DNA from 2 places in the Comamonas antarctica genome. Region 2 is predicted to be linked to the other one. Evidence: riboswitches for the same ligand, from Rfam matches in the RefSeq annotation. Region 2 holds a riboswitch; the other holds the start of a gene.

Region 1 (8,541 bases), 1.3 Mb from region 2:
GCGCCTGCACCGGCAGCCCTTGCCGGATGGCCGCGGAAAAGTCGGCGTTCGGGCCGGCCTGGCGCGCGCGCTCGGTGATGCGGCCCCGGGCCTTGAGCTCCTGCAGCGAATAGCCGGTTGTCAATGCACCGACCTCTTGCACATAGCTGGGCAGATAACCCGATGCCAGCAGCCGCAGGTCCAGCGGCAGGCCGGGCACGATGCGCTGCATCATGGCGTAGACGATGGTCGTGCAGTTGGCGGTCAGCGTCTGGTAGAAGCGCGGCGTGTTGCGCAGCGACTCGGCTTCGTCGAGGTACTGCTCGAACAGCGCGCGCATGGCCGGCGCGGGCATGTGCACGCGGTAGAGGTAGACGTCCTCGTCGCGCACACGTGCGCGCACGCCCAGGATGTCGCGCTCGTCGGCCGCGACCAGCGCCAGCTCATAGCGCTTGAAGAACCCGGCCAGCGCCGAGAACTGCTCGTGGCGCTCCTTGCGCACTTCGACCGAAAACACCAGTTGCCGGCCGTCGTCGAAGCCAAAAGACACCAGGGTGTGGGCAATGGCCGGACCCATCCAGTACGACAGCGCCATGTCCACCGAGCGCAGGCGGTCGAGGTCGTAGCGCCGGGTTTCCCAGCGCGCGGTGTAGTCGTCCTCGCCACGCCAATCGAAATTGCGCACGTTGTACAGCACCACTTCGGAGCCCTGGCGCTCGGCGCGCAGCGTGCGGGCGACATCGGCGGCCCAGACCCGGTCGTTCGATGGCGTGATCGTGCCCCACCACAGGCCCAGCAGCACGCAGCCCGCCGTGAGCAGCCCCCAGGCACGCCAGGCGCGCGGATCGGCGCTGGCCAGCAGCCCCGTGGTGCCGACCCAGATGACCCACAGCACGGCCAGCGCCACCGCGGCCAGCCGGCCGCCCGGCGCATGGCTCCATAGCGCGAGCGCGCCAAAGCCGGCCAGCACCAGGCCCAGCAGGATGCCCACGGCGCGGACGACGATGGCGGCCGCACGCTGCAGCAGCGGCCGGCGTTGGACGGGAACGGGCGGCATCGGGCTGCTCAGTGCCCGGCGAAGTCGACCAGCGTGTAAAGCGGCAGCCCGCCTGCGCGCAGCCGGTCGGAGCCGCCCAGCTCGGGCAGGTCGACGATGGCCGCGCCTTCGATGACCTCGGCGCCGAGCTTCTCCAGCAGCTTCTTGCCGGCCATCATCGTGCCGCCGGTGGCAATCAGGTCGTCGATCAGCAGCACCCGGTCCCCGGGCTTGACGGCGTCGGCATGCAGCTCGACGGTGGCGCTGCCGTATTCGAGCTCATAGGTTTCCTCGACGGTGGTGAAGGGCAGCTTGCCTTTCTTGCGGATCGGCACGAAGCCGACATTGAGCTCATAGGCCACCACGGCGCCCAGGATGAAGCCGCGCGCATCCAGGCCCGCGACCACATCGGGGCGCAGTGCCGGGTCCATGTAACGGTGCACGAAGGCATCGATCAGCACGCGGAAGACCTTCGGGTCCTGCAGCAGCGGCGTGATGTCGCGGAACTGCACGCCCGGCGCGGGCCAGTCGGGCACCGTGCGGATGTATTGCCGGAGGTAATCGTTGATGGTGGTGTGGAGCATGGCGCGCAAATGTTCTGTGGGGGCCGGGCATGGCCTGGCAGCAGCAGGAGTGTAATCAGGACGCAGGCGGGATCAAGGCGGCGGACCCGTAGGGGCCTGTGGAAAAGCCCGTGCCGGCGGCCGCGGCGCATGACCCCACGCAAGCGTTCGGGTACGGCGCCCGCGACCGCAGGCCCTAAAATCCGGGGATGAAATCTGCAGCAGCTTCCTCGCGTCCTTTCGACGGCTTCCAGGCCTTGCAACTGGCGCGCGATACCCTTGGCATCGAGGCCCAGGCGCTTCTGGCGCTGTCCGACCGCCTGTCACCCGTGTTCGCGCAGGTCGTCGAACGCATCCTCGACATCCAGGGGCGGGTAGTGGTCATGGGCATGGGCAAGAGCGGCCATGTGGGGCGCAAGATCGCCGCGACGCTGGCTTCGACCGGCACGCCGGCGTTCTTCGTGCACCCGGGCGAGGCCAGCCACGGCGACCTGGGCATGGTCACGGAAAAGGACCTGGTGCTGGCGCTGTCCAACAGTGGCGAGAGCGACGAGATCGCGGCGCTGCTGCCCGCGCTGCGGCGCCAGGGCGTGCCCGTGGTCGGCATGACCGGCAATGCGCGCTCCACGCTGGCGCGCCATGCCGACTGGGTGCTCGACACCTACGTCGAGCGCGAGGCCTGCCCGCTGAACCTGGCGCCCACGGCCAGCACCACCGCGCAGCTGGCACTGGGCGATGCGCTGGCGGTGGCACTGCTCGATGCGCGCGGCTTCAAGGCCGAGGATTTCGCGCGCTCCCACCCCGGTGGCGCGCTGGGCCGCAAGCTGCTGACCCATGTGGCCGATGTCATGCGCTCGGGCAGCGACGTGCCGCGCGTGCCGGCCGAGGCGCCCTTCCTGCTGCTGATGCGCGAGATGAGCGCCAAGGGCCTGGGCGCATCGGCAATCGTCGATGCCGACGGCAAGCTGCTGGGCGTGTTCACCGATGGTGACCTGCGCCGGCGCATCGAGCAGGGCGCCGACCTGCTGAGCACCACCGCGGGCGAGGTCATGCATGCCAAGCCCTACACCATCCAGGCCGATGCGCTGGCCGTCGATGCCGCGCGTCTCATGGAGCAGCACGGCATCACCTCGGTGCTCGTGGTCGAGGGTGCCGATCGGCTGGTGGGCGTGGTGCATATCCGCGACCTGATGCGCGCCAAGGTGATCTGATGGACGCTCGCACTCTGTCGCCGGCGCTGGATTTCGCGCCACAGCTGCTGCTCAAGGCCCAGGACGTGAAAGTGGCGTTTTTCGACGTCGATGGCGTGCTCACCGACGGCGGCCTGTATTTCACGCAGGAAGGCGAAGTCATCAAGCGCTTCAATACCCTCGACGGCCATGGCCTGAAGCTGCTGCAAAAAGCCGGCATCACGCCGGTGGTCATCACCGGCCGCGATTCGGCGCCGCTGCGGCTGCGGCTCAAGAACCTGGGCGTGGTGCATGCGCGCTTCGGCACCGAGGACAAACGGCCCGCGGCCGAAGAGTTCCTGCAGGCACTCGGGCTGGACTGGAGCCAGGCCGCGGCCATGGGCGACGACTGGCCCGACCTGCCGGTGATGCGCCGCGCGGCGTTTGCCGGCGCGCCGTCCAACGCGCATGCCGAAGCCCTCGCGGCCGCCGACTACGTGAGCCAGCGCGCGGGCGGGCAGGGCGCGGCGCGCGAGTTCTGCGATCTGCTGCTGGTGGCCTCGGGCCGCTACGCCGCCTTGCTTGAGGAATATGCCTGATGCGTACCCGCTGGCGCCGAGGCTGGGAAAGCTTCACGATCTATCTGCCGGTCGCGCTGATGGGGCTGATGGCGCTGGCCAGCTGGTGGCTGGTGCGCAATGCGCCCTCCACGCTGCCGGCGGCGCCGGCGCGCGCGCCCGTGCATGAGCCCGACTATTTCATGAAGGACTTCTCGGTCCAGAACTTCGATGCCGCGGGCAACATGACGCGCCAGTTGCAAGGCGACATGGCGCGCCACTATCCCGACACCGACACGCTGGAAATCGATGCCGTCGAGATCCACGCCAAGTCGCCCGACGGCCGCCAGACCCGTGCCACCGCGCTGCGCGGGCTGAGCAATGGCGACGGCTCCGAAGTCCAGCTGTTCGGCAACGCCCGCGTCACGCGCGCGGCCCAGCAAATGCCTGACGGCACACGCTCGCCCGAGCTGCGTTTCGAGGGCGAGTTCCTGCATGCCTGGACCAACGAGGAGCGCGTGCTCTCGGACAAGCCGGTGGTGCTGTGGCGCGGCACCGACCGCTTCACCGCCGACCGCCTCCATTACGACCATCTGGACCAGGTGCTGCAGCTCGACGGCCGGGTCCGCGGCGTGCTGCAGCCCGCGCCCGCGAGCGCGGCCGGACGCTGAACATGCCCGCCGCGCGTCCACTGGTATTCATCACCGGGGCCTCGAGTGGCATTGGCCAGGCGCTGGCAGCGCGCTTCTACGCCCAGGGCCATGACCTGGCGCTGGTGGCGCGCAATACCCAGGCAATGCATGACTGGGCCGCCGCCGAGGGGCTGGAGCCGGCGCGCCATGCGGTCTATGGCGCCGATGTCGCGCAGGCCGAGAGCATCGTCGCGGCCGCCAGGCAGTGCATCGCGCGCCAGGGCCTGCCGCAGATCGTGATTGCGAATGCCGGGGTAAGCTGGGGGGTGGACACGGGCGAACGCGAAGACCTCGAGGTCATGGCCCAGCTGTTTGCCACCAACAACCTGGGCATGGCGGCCACCTTCCACCCGTTCATCCGTGCCATGCAGGCCCGGGGTTCGGGAACGCTGGTCGGGGTGGCCAGTGTGGCGGCGATCCGCGGACTGCCAGGGCATGGCGCCTACTGCGCGAGCAAGGCCGGCGTGGTCAGCTATTGCGAAAGCCTGCGCGGCGAGATGCGGGCCAGCGGCGTGAAGGTGGTCACCTTGCTGCCGGGTTATGTCGCCACACCGCTCACGCGCAATAACCGCTATTCCATGCCGTTTCTGCTCACGGCCGACGAGTTTGCGCGGCGCGCCTGCCGCGTCATCCTGCGGCAAACCAGTTATGCGGTGATTCCCTGGCAGATGGGAATGGTTGCCAAATTGCTGCGGATGCTGCCAAACCGGTTATTCGACCGCCTGTTGCAAGGTCGGCAAACCAAGCACCGGCACAAGACCGGGGGTTAACCCAATGCGGTGCAGATAAACAAAGCGCTGCGCGATCTTGGTGCATGAAAACCGCGTTTCGCTTCGCTTTACATATTCAAAACGAAAAAAAGGCTTCGTTAGAAGCCTTTTGTTTTTGCGTCGCGGATTATTCGCCGTTGTTATTGCCGTAACCGCCGCGGCCACCGCCACGCGGGCCAGAGCCATAAGGACTGCGGAAACCGCCATCATTGCGTCCACCCGAATAGCCGCCACCGTCACTACGGCCGCCGCCATAACCGCCGCCGCCTTCGCGGCCACCGCCATAGCCACCACCGCCGTCGCGGCCGCCGCCATAGCCGCCACCGCCTTCACGGCCGCCACCGTAGCCACCGCCGCCTTCACGACCGCCGCCGTAGCCGCCACCGCCTTCGCGGCCGCCACCGTAACCACCACCACCGCCGCCATAGCCACCACCGCCGCCGAAACCACCACTGCGGGGAGGACGAGGCTCCATGGGACGCGCTTCATTGACGACGACGCTGCGGCCGCCCAACGATTGTCCGTTCATGCCCTGGATCGCTGCCTGCGCTTCAGCATCGCTGCCCATCTCGACGAACCCGAACCCTTTGGAACGGCCCGTGTCGCGCTCCATCATCACCTTGGCACTCGTTACCGAACCATACGGGCTGAATGCCTGCTCCAGGTCGTTGTCGCGCACTCCATAGGGGAGATTGCCAACATACAGCTTGTTGCCCATTAGAGACTCCTCAAACTCCTCAAGTAACACAATTGCTGTGGTGCTCACATTGTTGCCAGCGGTCCATGGAAGAAAACCTGCGCACGCATTGCAAATCACCTGCACTCATATCGGGTACACCGATATCAAATTATGAGGGAAAAGAATTGCAAAAAAAAAGCCGGCCAAAGGCGCATTTGCATGAAAAAGACGAAAAAAAAGGGCCAATGGCCCTTTTTCCGACAATGGGTTATTGAAAACCCTAGTCAATGCTTAGTAGCCGCCGCGGCCGCCGCCGAAGCCGCCGCCGTTGCCACGGCCGCCGCCGAAGCCGCCACCGTTGCTACCGCCGTAACCGCCGCCGCCGCCGAAGCCGCCACCGCTACGGGGAGGGCGGGGTTCCATCGGACGGGCTTCGTTGACCACGAGGTCACGGCCGCCTTGGTTTTGGCCGTGCAGGCCTTGGATTGCAGCTTGTGCTTCAGCATCGCTGCCCATTTCGACGAAGCCGAAGCCCTTCGAACGGCCGGTGTCACGTTCCATCATGACCTTGGCGCTGTTGACGTTGCCGAATTCGCTGAAAGCTTGCTCGAGGTCGCCGTCGCGGAAAGAGTACGGCAGGTTGCCGACGTAAAGTTTGTTGCCCATGGAGGACTCCTGAAAAAACACTTGAAAACGCGATGGAGCCCTATGGAGTCAACTACCAGTGACAACTTTAGAGACCGAAACGCACCTGCCTACTACTCATTGCTTTGCGGAAAGGCTTGGACATTATGGGCCATATATACCCACACAAATTCCTAAGGAATCAAATTTCGCTACTGCTACAACACTTTTGAGACTGGTATTTACCCGCGAGCGGGCGTTTGTCTTACAAAGCCCCTAGAATCGCGGCTTGTCTTTGGGGAGTAGCCCGTCCGGTGCGCAACGCACCGGAGGCATGCATCAACAAACTTGGGTTCTCACAACCTATGGTGCATGCGGTTCGCGCTGGGCGAGACCATTGGCTGGGTGCCGATCCACATGGCCGGAGTCGGGGCGCAGCCAATGCTTTCGCATCTGTGTCCGGCCTGTTATTACAAGTACCCCATGGAAGCCTTTCTCCTTTCCACCGCCATCGTCGCCATTGCCGAAATGGGCGACAAGACGCAGTTGCTGGCGCTGGTCCTTGCCGCGCGTTTCCGCAAGCCCTGGCCAATCGTGCTGGGCATTCTTGCCGCCACCCTCGCCAACCATGCGCTGGCCGGCGCCGTCGGCGCCTGGGTCACAACGTTCATCGGCCCGCAGGTGCTGCGCTGGGTGCTCGGCGCGTGCTTCATTGCCATGGCAGTCTGGATGCTGATTCCCGACAAGCTTGACGAAGGCGAGACCGCCACAGCCTCGCGCTGGGGCGTTTTCGGCACCACGCTGATTGCCTTCTTCCTAGCCGAGATGGGCGACAAGACGCAGATCGCCACTGTCGTGCTGGCGGCCAAGTACAACGCCTATTTCTGGGTCGTGGCCGGCACGACGCTGGGCATGATGCTGGCCAATGCGCCCGTGGTCTGGCTCGGCGAGCGCATCACGCGGCTGGTGCCGCTGCGCATCGTGCATCTGGTGTCGGCCGGCATCTTCCTGGTGCTGGGCGTGCTGGCGCTGTGGGCGCCGGGCGTCGACGTTTTGGCATAATGGCGGCTTCACGCGCCGATTTGCCAATGCTTGCGGGCGCTTTATAAATCCAGCTAAAGACCCGTCCGACGACATCTCGACCCGGCCTCGTTTTTAGCGATGCCGGGTTTTTTCATGTCCTTCATCGCCACCCCTTTGTCCATGCATTTCGAGGAGCCGCTGCCGCTGCAGGGCGGCGCCTCGATCCACCACTACGACCTCGCCTACGAAACCTATGGCGAGCTCAACGCCGACGGCTCGAATGCCGTGCTGGTGTGCCATGCCCTCAACGCCTCGCACCATGTCGCCGGCGTCTATGCCGACCAGCCGAAAAGCGAGGGCTGGTGGGACAACATGATCGGCCCGGGCAAGGCGGTCGACACCAACCGCTTCTTCGTGATCGGCATCAACAACCTGGGTTCGTGCTTCGGCTCGACCGGTCCGATGCACCAGAACCCGGACACGGGCCGCGTCTATGGCGCGGATTTCCCCGTGGTCACGGTGGAGGACTGGGTCGATGCGCAGGCGCGCCTGCTCGACCGGCTGGGCATCGCGCGGCTCGCGGCCGTGCTCGGCGGCAGCCTGGGCGGCATGCAGGCGCTGTGCTGGTCGCTGCGCTATCCCGAGCGCGTCGCGCATGCGGTGGTGGTGGCCAGCGCGCCCAACCTCAACGCCGAGAACATCGCCTTCAACGAAGTCGCGCGCCGCGCCATCGTCACCGACCCGGACTTCCATGGCGGCAACTTCTACGACCATGGCGTCGTGCCGCGCCGCGGCCTGCGCATCGCGCGCATGATCGGCCACATCACCTATCTCAGCGATGACGTGATGAACCAGAAGTTTGGCCGCCAGCTGCGCGGCGGCCTGGACCTGAAGTACAGCACCCAGGACATCGAGTTCGAGATCGAGAGCTATCTGCGCTACCAGGGCGACAAGTTCAGCGATTACTTCGATGCCAACACCTATCTGCTGATCACGCGCGCGCTCGACTATTTCGACCCGGCGCGCGCGCATGCGGGCAACCTGACGCAGGCGCTGGCGGCCAGCCAGGCCAAGTACCTGCTGGTCAGCTTCACCACCGACTGGCGCTTCGCGCCCGCGCGCAGCCGCGAGATCGTCAAGTCGCTGCTGGAGAACCGCCGCCGCGTGAGCTACGCCGAGATCGACGCGCCCCACGGCCACGATGCCTTCCTGCTCGACGATCCGCGCTACCTGGGCGTCATGCGCTCCTATTTCGACAGCATTGCAAAGGACATCGCATGACCGAGAAAACCACCATGCAGGCCATTGCGCGCCTGGTGCCCCAGGGCGCGCGCGTGCTCGACCTGGGCTGCGGCGACGGCGCGCTGCTGTCGTACCTGCAGCACGAACGCGGCTGCAGCGGCTACGGCGTGGAGCTCGATGACGCCAATGTGCTGGCCTGCGTGCGCC
Region 2 (8,541 bases):
ATGTTCCTCATCTTCTATCTCATGCGGCCCAATGTATTGCCCCTCGACGACGCGGGGTTGATCAGCGGGATCAGCAAGAACTACTTCTCGGGCGACCCCGTCAGCCGCAGCGATGCGCGCGAGGTGGCGGAGGCCTGGAAGCCATGGTGCAGCGTCGCGACTTGGTATATTTGGCGATCGCTCGACCCGCAGCCTGTGGCCTATTGACACTCGAAGGCCCTCAGCACAAGGCCGGGACAAGGAGAATAATTTTGGCGAAAAAGAACTTTCTGGATTTCGAGCATCCCATTGCCGAGCTCGAATCCAAAATCGAGGAACTGCGCTACGTGCAGACCGAAAGCGCGGTCGACATCTCGGAAGAGATCGACCAGCTCAGCAAGAAGAGCCTGCAGCTCACGCGTGACATCTACAGCGATCTGACCCCCTGGCAGATCACCAAGATCGCGCGCCACATCGAGCGGCCCTACACGCTCGACTACGTGCGTGAGATCTTCACCGATTTCGTCGAGATGCATGGCGACCGCCACTTCGCGGACGACCAGTCGATCGTCGGCGGCCTGGCGCGCTTCAACGGCCAGCCCTGCATGGTCATCGGCCACCAGAAGGGCCGCGACACCAAGGAGCGCACGCTGCGCAACTTCGGCATGACGCGCCCCGAAGGCTACCGCAAGGCGCTGCGCCTGATGAAGACCGCCGAGAAGTTCAAGCTGCCGGTGTTCACCTTCGTCGACACGCCCGGCGCCTTTCCCGGCATCGACGCCGAGGAGCGCAGCCAGTCCGAAGCCATCGGCCGCAACATCTTCGAGATGGCCCAGCTGCAGACGCCCATCATCTCCACCGTCATCGGCGAAGGCGGTTCGGGCGGGGCGCTGGCGATCAGCGTGGCCGACCAGGTGCTCATGCTGCAATACTCGGTCTACTCGGTGATCAGCCCCGAAGGCTGCGCCTCGATTCTGTGGAAGACCGGCGAGAAGGCGCCCGAGGCCGCGGCTGCGATGGGCATCACCGCGCTGCGCCTGAAGGCGCTGGGCCTGGTCGACAAGATCGTCAGCGAGCCCGTGGGCGGCGCGCACCGCGATCCCAAGCAGATGGCCACCTTCCTCAAGCGCGCGCTGGGCGATGCCTACCGCCAGCTGGCCGACCTGAGCCTGCGCGAGCTGCAAGACCGCCGCTACGACCGCCTGCAAAGCTACGGCCGCTACTCGGACACCAAGGCCGAGAACCGTTGAAGACCGCGGCAGGTTTGCCGCTGAACACAGCATAGACGGCTCCTGCGGGAGCCGTTGCCGTTGCTGGGCACCGCCAGGAAGGAAGCCACATGACCCAGTCGTTCGATGCCGCCATGGCGGCCTTCGCGCCGCCGCTGCCGCTGGCCGTGGCGCTCAGCGGCGGCGCCGACTCGACGGCGCTGCTGCTGGCCTGCGCGCGGCGCTGGCCCGGCCAGGTGCATGCCATCCATGTGCACCACGGGCTGCAGGCGGCGGCCGATGCCTTTCAAGCCCACTGCGAAGCGCTCTGCGCGCGTCTGCAGGTGCCGCTCGCGGTCTGCCGCGTCGATGCGCGCCATGCCGCGGGCCAGAGCCCCGAAGACGCGGCACGGCAAAGCCGCTATGCGGCGCTGGCCGAGGCCGCGCTGCAGGCCTGGCCCGATCGCCCGATGGCCAGCGTTGCCCTGGCCCAGCATGCCGACGACCAGGTCGAGACACTGCTGCTGGCGCTGTCGCGCGGCGCCGGCGTGGCCGGCCTGGCCGCCATGCCTGCGCAATGGCAGCGGCTGGGATTGCCGTGGTTTCGCCCGCTGCTGCCGGTCGAAGGCGCGGCGCTGCGCGGCTGGCTGGCAGCGCAGCGGCAGGACTGGGTCGAAGACCCGAGCAACGCCGACCAGCGCTTCACACGCAACCGCATCCGTGCGCAGCTGCTGCCGCAACTGCAGGCCGCGTTCCCGCAGTTCCGCGATACGTTCGCGCGCAGCAGCCGGCATTGCGCCCAGGCCGCCGAACTGCTGCAGGAAGTCGCCGAGACCGATCTTGCCGCTGTCGGCAATCCCCCGCGCATTGCGGCCGTGCAGGCCTTGAGCGCCGCGCGCCAGGCCAACGTGCTGCGCCACTGGCTGCGGGTGGCGCATGGCACCACGCCGGCCGCGGCGCAGCTCGAGGAACTGCTGCGCCAGGTCGCCGCCTGCACCACGCGCGGCCATCGGATCCACCTCAAACTGGGGCGCGGGTTTGTGGTGAGAACAGGGGCGCTGCTCGGTTGGTACAATCCCTGAGTTTTGGTCTACTTTTTGTACGAAAACCGCTGGCGCGCCAAAACGCCTTTTTCCTCGCGCCATGTCCGAAGTTTCGTCACCTTGATATCCAATGGCACTGATCGTTCATAAATACGGCGGCACGTCGATGGGCTCCCCGGAGCGCATCCGCAATGTTGCCAAGCGTGTGGCCAAGTGGGCCCGGGCCGGCCACCAGATGGTCGTGGTGCCCAGCGCCATGAGTGGCGAAACCAATCGTCTGCTGGGCCTGGCCAGCGAGCTCGCGCCTGCGCAGCCGCAAAATTCCTACTACCGCGAGCTGGACATGCTGGCCGCGACCGGCGAGCAGGCCTCGTCGGCGCTGCTGGCCATCGCGCTGCAGGCCGAAGGCATGACGTCGGTCAGCTACGCCGGCTGGCAGGTGCCGGTGCGCACCGACAGCAGCTACACCAAGGCGCGCATCGAGTCCATCGATGACCAGCGCGTGCGCGCCGACCTCGACGCCGGCCGTGTGGTCATCGTCACCGGTTTCCAGGGCATCGACCCGGACGGCAACATCACGACGCTCGGCCGCGGCGGCTCCGACACCTCGGCCGTGGCCATGGCGGCTGCGCTCAAGGCCAGCGAATGCCTGATCTACACCGATGTCGATGGGGTCTACACCACCGACCCGCGCGTGGTTCCCGCCGCGCGCCGCCTGTCCACCGTGAGCTTCGAAGAGATGCTCGAGATGGCCAGCCTGGGCAGCAAGGTGCTGCAAATCCGTTCGGTCGAGTTTGCCGGCAAGTACAAGGTGCCGATGCGCGTGCTGTCGAGCTTCACGCCCTGGGACATGGATCTCGCCGAAGAAGCCCAGTCGGGCACGCTGATTACTTTTGAGGAAGACGAAAAAATGGAAAAGGCTGTCGTATCCGGCATCGCTTTCAACCGCGGCGAAGCCAAGATCTCCGTGCTCGGCGTGCCCGACACCCCGGGCATCGCCTACCGCATCCTGGGTCCCGTGGCCGAAGCCAACATCGAAGTCGATGTGATCCTGCAGAACATCAGCAAGGACGGCCTGGCCGACTTCAGCTTCACCGTGAGCCAGGGCGACTACCAGCGCGCGATGGACCTGCTGCAAAGCAAGGTCGTGCCCGAGCTGGGCGCCAAGGAAGCCGTGGGCGACCCGAGCATCTGCAAGGTCAGCATCGTCGGCATCGGCATGCGCAGCCACGCCGGCGTGGCCAGCACCATGTTCCGCACGCTGAGCGAAGAGGGCATCAACATCCAGATGATCTCGACCTCGGAAATCAAGACCTCGGTCGTGATCGACGAGAAGTACCTCGAGCTGGCCGTGCGCGCCCTGCACACCGCCTTCGGTTTGGACAAATCGGAGTAATTTTTCGGTTTTGCCCGAAGTCGTAAAAAACTCGGGTTACAATCGCTGTATTGGAAACGTGACCGAGTGGCCGAAGGTGCTCCCCTGCTAAGGGAGTATGGGGTGTAGAGCCTCATCGAGGGTTCGAATCCCTCCGTTTCCGCCAGGACCTAAAGCCTCAAGCGAGCAATCGCTTGAGGCTTTTTCCTTTGTCACAGCTGCTCGCGAGGTGCCTGCCATTGCCGCCGGTTCGATGCAGATGCGAGTCATTCCCCATAAGCTGCCACCGCCTGGGGGCATGGATGACCTGCGCCTTGTGCGCCGTTACACTCTGGGCTTCCCTTGGGGAGTAGCCTGCTTCCGCCCCGGAAGCGCCCGCGTCAACATACTCGGCATTTCGCATGCTGTGGCGCCGGCAGCCGTCTGACGGTTGGCGAGACCATCGGCATTTCACCGCAACGCTGGTCGGGCAGTGGTGGAATGCTGGTGTGCCTTTGCCCGGCCGGTAGAACGAACATCTGCGATGAATGCTGCTTCCATCCTGCTTCTTGCCTTTGCCATGTCCACCGATGCCTTTGCGGCCGCGGTCGGCAAAGGCTCTGCACTGATCAAACCCCGTTGGTCCGAAGCGCTGAGAACCGGCGCGATCTTTGGCGTCATCGAGGCGCTCACGCCGATCGTGGGCTGGGCGCTGGGCTATGCGGCCTCCGATTACGTCAAGGCCTGGGACCACTGGATCGCCTTCACGCTGCTGATGGTGCTGGGCGGCAGGATGCTGCTGGGTGCCCTCAAGGCTTCTGATGAAGAGGAAATGAGCAAGCCTGCAAGGCATGGCTTCTGGCTGCTGGTGGCCACGGGCTTTGCCACCAGCATCGATGCGATGGCGGTGGGCGTGGGGCTGGCCTTCCTGGATGTGAGCATTGCAACGGTGGCCATCACGATCGGCTTGGCTACCTTCCTGATGGTCACGCTGGGCGTGATGGTCGGACGGCTGCTGGGCCACATTGCCGGCCGCTGGGCCGAAGCGCTGGGAGGCGTGCTGCTGATGGGCATCGGCGCGGTGATCCTCTATGAGCATCTCAGCGCGATCTGGGTTCCTGGCTAAGGCATCCCGTCGACATGCGGGCCGCGCGAGGCCTTTAGAAACTCCGGGATGGCGTCGGCCTCGAGCGGGCGGGAGATGTAGTAGCCCTGGGCGGCGTCGCAGCCATGGTGCTTCAGCAGGTCCAGCACTTCTGCCGTCTCGACGCCTTCGGCGAGCATTTGGTAGCCGAGTGCATGGCCCATGCTGATCAACGATTGGATGAGCGTGAATGCGCGTTCATCGTTGGCTATCGGTTTGATCAGCGACTGGTCCAGCTTCAGGATCTCGACGGGCAGGGAATGCAGGCATGACAGGTTGCTGTAGCCCACGCCGAAGTCGTCCAGCGAAATGCAGATATCCATCGCGCGTACGGCCGCCAGCGTGGTCGCGGTCCGCGTACCTGTCATCACCGCGTTTTCCGTGCATTCGAGGCGCAGGCTCTTGGGATGGACGCCATGCAGCGCGCAGGCATTGCGCAGCATGTGCAGGAACATCGGATGCTCGAGATTGCGCGACGACACGTTCACTGCAATCGTCAGGTCCAGGCCCCGCGCGCGCCAGATCGACAGCTGCTCCAGCGCCTTGTGCAAGACCCACTCGGTGAAGTCGTGGATCAGCGTGGTCCGCTCCATCAAGTCGATGAACTCGGCCGGCGATACCTCGCCAAACTGCGGGTGGCGCCAGCGCGCCAGCGCCTCGACGCCTGAGATCCTCGCGGTATGCAGGTTCAGTTTTGGCTGGTAGACCAGCCGGAACTCGCCGTTGGCCAGGCTCGCAGGAATCGCGCGCAGCAGCGCGAAGGCGCGCCTGTGCGGCATGTCGAATTCCGCGGAGTACCGGGCCCAGGGGCGCTGCTCGGCCTCGGCCTGGTAAAGCGCGGTCGTGGCCATGCGCAGCACGTCGGCGATTTCGGCTTGGGTGTGATGGAAGTGCACCAGTCCGGCGTGCATCGCCAGCTGCACCGTGATGCCGCCCTCGGTCACGAAGGGCTTGCTCATGCGGGACAGCAACGCCGTGGCAATGTCTTCCTCGCCACTGCTGGAACCCGCGTCATAGATCACCGCAAACCGGGTTTCGCCCACGTGGTAGAGGTCGACGTCGGGAGGCAGGGCCGCCATCAGAATCGTGGCGATGCTTCGAAGTGCCACTTCGAGAGGTCGGATGCCCACGGCCCGCACCGCGGATTGCAGCTGCGTGTTGCTCATGACCTCCAGCAGCATCAAGGTTGCGGGCCGGCCCGGTGTGGCGAGGCAGGCCGCGGCCAGGTCATCTGCAAGCTGCGCGCGATTGGGCAGCCGAGTCACTTCGTTGACCCGTCCTGCCATTTGGTGCAGGTCGATCTGCGCCATGACCATGGCGGCGAAATCACGCAGCAGAGCGATCTGCTGCTGGCTGAACTTCCTCGGTCGCGTGTCGATCACACACAGGCTGCCGAGCGTATGACCCGAAGGCAGCTGCAGCGGTACACCGGCATAGAAGCGTATGCCCGGGGCACCGGTCACCATGCGGTTGTCGGCAAACCGGGGATCGAGCAGCGCATCCTCCACCACCAGGACGCTGGAGGTCTCGATGGTATGGGTGCAAAAGGAATCGCTGCGCGCGGTTTCAGCTTCGTCGATGCCGACGCGGGATTTGAACCACTGCCGGCTCTCATCCACGATGGAGATGGCTGCCATCGGCACTTGCAGCAGCGAAGCAGCAAGACGGGTAAGCCGGTCGAAGGCCTCGCTGGCTTTTGTGTCGAGAAGCCCGGTGGAACGCACAAAGAAAAGCCGTTCCTGTTCATGGAGCGGCAACTCAGACGAGGTCAGGGATGGAGCTACACAGATAGAGACTTCCAGCATGCATCCTCTTGTGCAATGGGTTCGATCGTCGAACATGCAGTATCGCGGTTGCAGTCATTCCTGAAAAGTCATCCTTTTCCCCGGGTTTTATGTAACATATAGGCACAGTTGGCCGGGTGCCCCTGCCCATGTCCGGCTTCGTTCCTTTTGCCCGTCGCTGGATCGGCGGCGCAGAACGGCCTTCACTCTTTCCGGCAGATGGCTTTGAACCTTTTGGTGGTTGTGCGCATTGCGCTGGGCATAGGGATCCTGTGTGGAGCTGGCGCCGGGCATGCGCAGGTCTACCGTTGCGGCAACAGCTACTCGCACACTCCCTGCAAGGGTGGGCAAGTGATCGACACAGCCCCGGTGGTGAGCGACCCGCGTGGGCCTATGTCGCGCGAGATCTATCTGTGCAGTGCACCGCCTGGGCAGAACTACTGGAGTTCGGCGCATTGCGCCGAGCATGGTTGGCGGATCGAACGCATCGAACGTGTGCCGACCCACATCTCCTGGGAGGAGCAGGTGGCCGCGGCCAGGCAGGCGCACCGGTCGGCACTGCAGCCCCCGGCCGCGCTGGTGCAATCTCCATCGCCGGCGCCTCGGTTGCCGTCGCCACCCGTCAACGGCACTTGCACTGCGCTTGAAGAACACGTGAAAGCCCTTGACAGCATGGGCCGCGCCGGCAGCCGGTATCACGACCTGGATCGGGTGCGGCGCGAACGCAAGAATGCAAGAGACCAGCAATACCGGCTGCGCTGCTGAAGCGGCTATTGGGGCCGGTTGATGGAGGCTGGCATGCCGACATCGTCGATGGAGCAGGGCTTGTTCTGGTTGCCGGACTGGCGCGCACGATCGGCCAGCCGCACATAGAAATCGGCGACCTCGCGCAGGTCCTGTTCATCGAGGTCCTCGATACCGATCATGCGGTTGCTCGCATGCCGGTTGGCGGCCAGCAGTTCGTTGAGCTTGAGGTGGATGGCAACGCTGTCCTTGTTCTGGCTCTGCTGGATCAGGAACACCATCAGGAAGGTGACGATCGTGGTCGCGGTATTGATGACCAGTTGCCAGACCTCGGAAAAGCCGAACATCGGTCCTGTGAGTGCCCAGATCACCACCAGCGTGAGCGCCAGGCAGAACATCGCGGGGGAACCCGCCCAGCGCGTGACCCGGGAAGCAAAGTGGTCGAAAGCCGTCTGCAGGCCGGAATGCGCGGCATAGGACGCGCTGTTGGTCGACGGCATGGAACCCAATTCATCGCTGGCGTCTGGTTTTTCAAGTGTCTGTTCTGGCATGACCACTTCCTTCTCGTGTTGATGTCAGGGTTTGCAACGACAGGCAGCCGCGACGTTGCGCCCTTTTTGTACGTGCTCCAGCGCCGGCATCCGCTCCCGGAGGTTGGCAGGCCGGCAGGGCCCATTCTGGCCGCCGGCGTGGAGGATGAAGGTCAGGAAGTTGGCTTACTGCGCAGGGGCCAGGGTCCTACACCGTGCGCAGGGCTACCTGTCCACAGTAGGTGGTCCGTAAGCGATGGCTCTGACGCCCGCGTTTCCTCCACCATTTTTGGAAAGCACCATGAAAGCACTCACCTATCAAGGAGCAAAGGATGTACGTGTCGAAAACGTTCCGGACCCGGTCCTCGCGGCCAGCGACGACCTGATACTGCGCGTCACCGCCACCGCCATCTGCGGCTCCGATTTGCACATCTTCCGCGGCAAGATCCCCGACATGAAGGATGGAGACATCCTCGGCCATGAGTTCATGGGCGTCGTGGAGGAGGTCGGTGCCGGCGTGACCGACCTGCGCCCCGGCGACCGTGTCGTCGTGCCGTTCGTCATTGCCTGTGGCTCCTGCTTCTATTGCAACAAGACCTTGTTTGCGGCCTGCGAAACCACCAACACCGGCCGCGGCGCGATCATCAACAAGAAGAGCGCCACGCCTGGCGCGGGCCTGTTCGGCTACAGCCATCTCTATGGCGGCTATGCGGGTGGCCAGGCCGAGTATGTGCGCGTGCCCAAGGCCAACGTCG

The links. A riboswitch is a leader RNA that binds a small molecule or an ion and turns the genes downstream of it on or off. The one in region 2 is predicted to bind manganese.
Region 1: it holds a riboswitch for manganese, as region 2 does, so the genes downstream of both, HUK68_RS00110 (TMEM165/GDT1 family protein) here and mntP (manganese efflux pump MntP) in region 2, are expected to answer to the same signal.

What each region holds. Positions count from the first base shown of each region.
Region 1 covers NZ_CP054840.1:13,509-22,049, forward strand. Annotated here, with positions in the region: gene HUK68_RS00065 (Lnb N-terminal periplasmic domain-containing protein) at 1-1,036, opposite strand, end outside; gene HUK68_RS00070 (adenine phosphoribosyltransferase) at 1,045-1,599, opposite strand; gene HUK68_RS00075 (KpsF/GutQ family sugar-phosphate isomerase) at 1,788-2,789, shown strand; gene HUK68_RS00080 (KdsC family phosphatase) at 2,789-3,346, shown strand; gene lptC (LPS export ABC transporter periplasmic protein LptC) at 3,346-3,975, shown strand; gene HUK68_RS00090 (SDR family oxidoreductase) at 3,978-4,766, shown strand; gene rbp (RNA-binding regulator) at 4,894-5,484, opposite strand; gene HUK68_RS00100 (hypothetical protein) at 5,550-5,720, shown strand; gene rbp (RNA-binding regulator) at 5,737-6,111, opposite strand; yybP-ykoY riboswitch at 6,355-6,535, shown strand; gene HUK68_RS00110 (TMEM165/GDT1 family protein) at 6,553-7,131, shown strand; gene metX (homoserine O-succinyltransferase MetX) at 7,246-8,373, shown strand; gene metW (methionine biosynthesis protein MetW) at 8,370-8,541, shown strand, end outside.
Region 2 covers NZ_CP054840.1:1,339,951-1,348,491, forward strand. Annotated here, with positions in the region: gene HUK68_RS06330 (DNA-3-methyladenine glycosylase family protein) at 1-207, shown strand, start outside; gene HUK68_RS06335 (acetyl-CoA carboxylase carboxyltransferase subunit alpha) at 252-1,229, shown strand; gene tilS (tRNA lysidine(34) synthetase TilS) at 1,319-2,269, shown strand; gene HUK68_RS06345 (aspartate kinase) at 2,361-3,626, shown strand; tRNA gene HUK68_RS06350 (tRNA-Ser) at 3,679-3,771, shown strand; yybP-ykoY riboswitch at 3,945-4,108, shown strand; gene mntP (manganese efflux pump MntP) at 4,129-4,710, shown strand; gene HUK68_RS06360 (sensor domain-containing phosphodiesterase) at 4,707-6,569, opposite strand; gene HUK68_RS06365 (hypothetical protein) at 6,906-7,277, shown strand; gene HUK68_RS06370 (low affinity iron permease family protein) at 7,283-7,807, opposite strand; gene HUK68_RS06375 (zinc-dependent alcohol dehydrogenase) at 8,088-8,541, shown strand, end outside.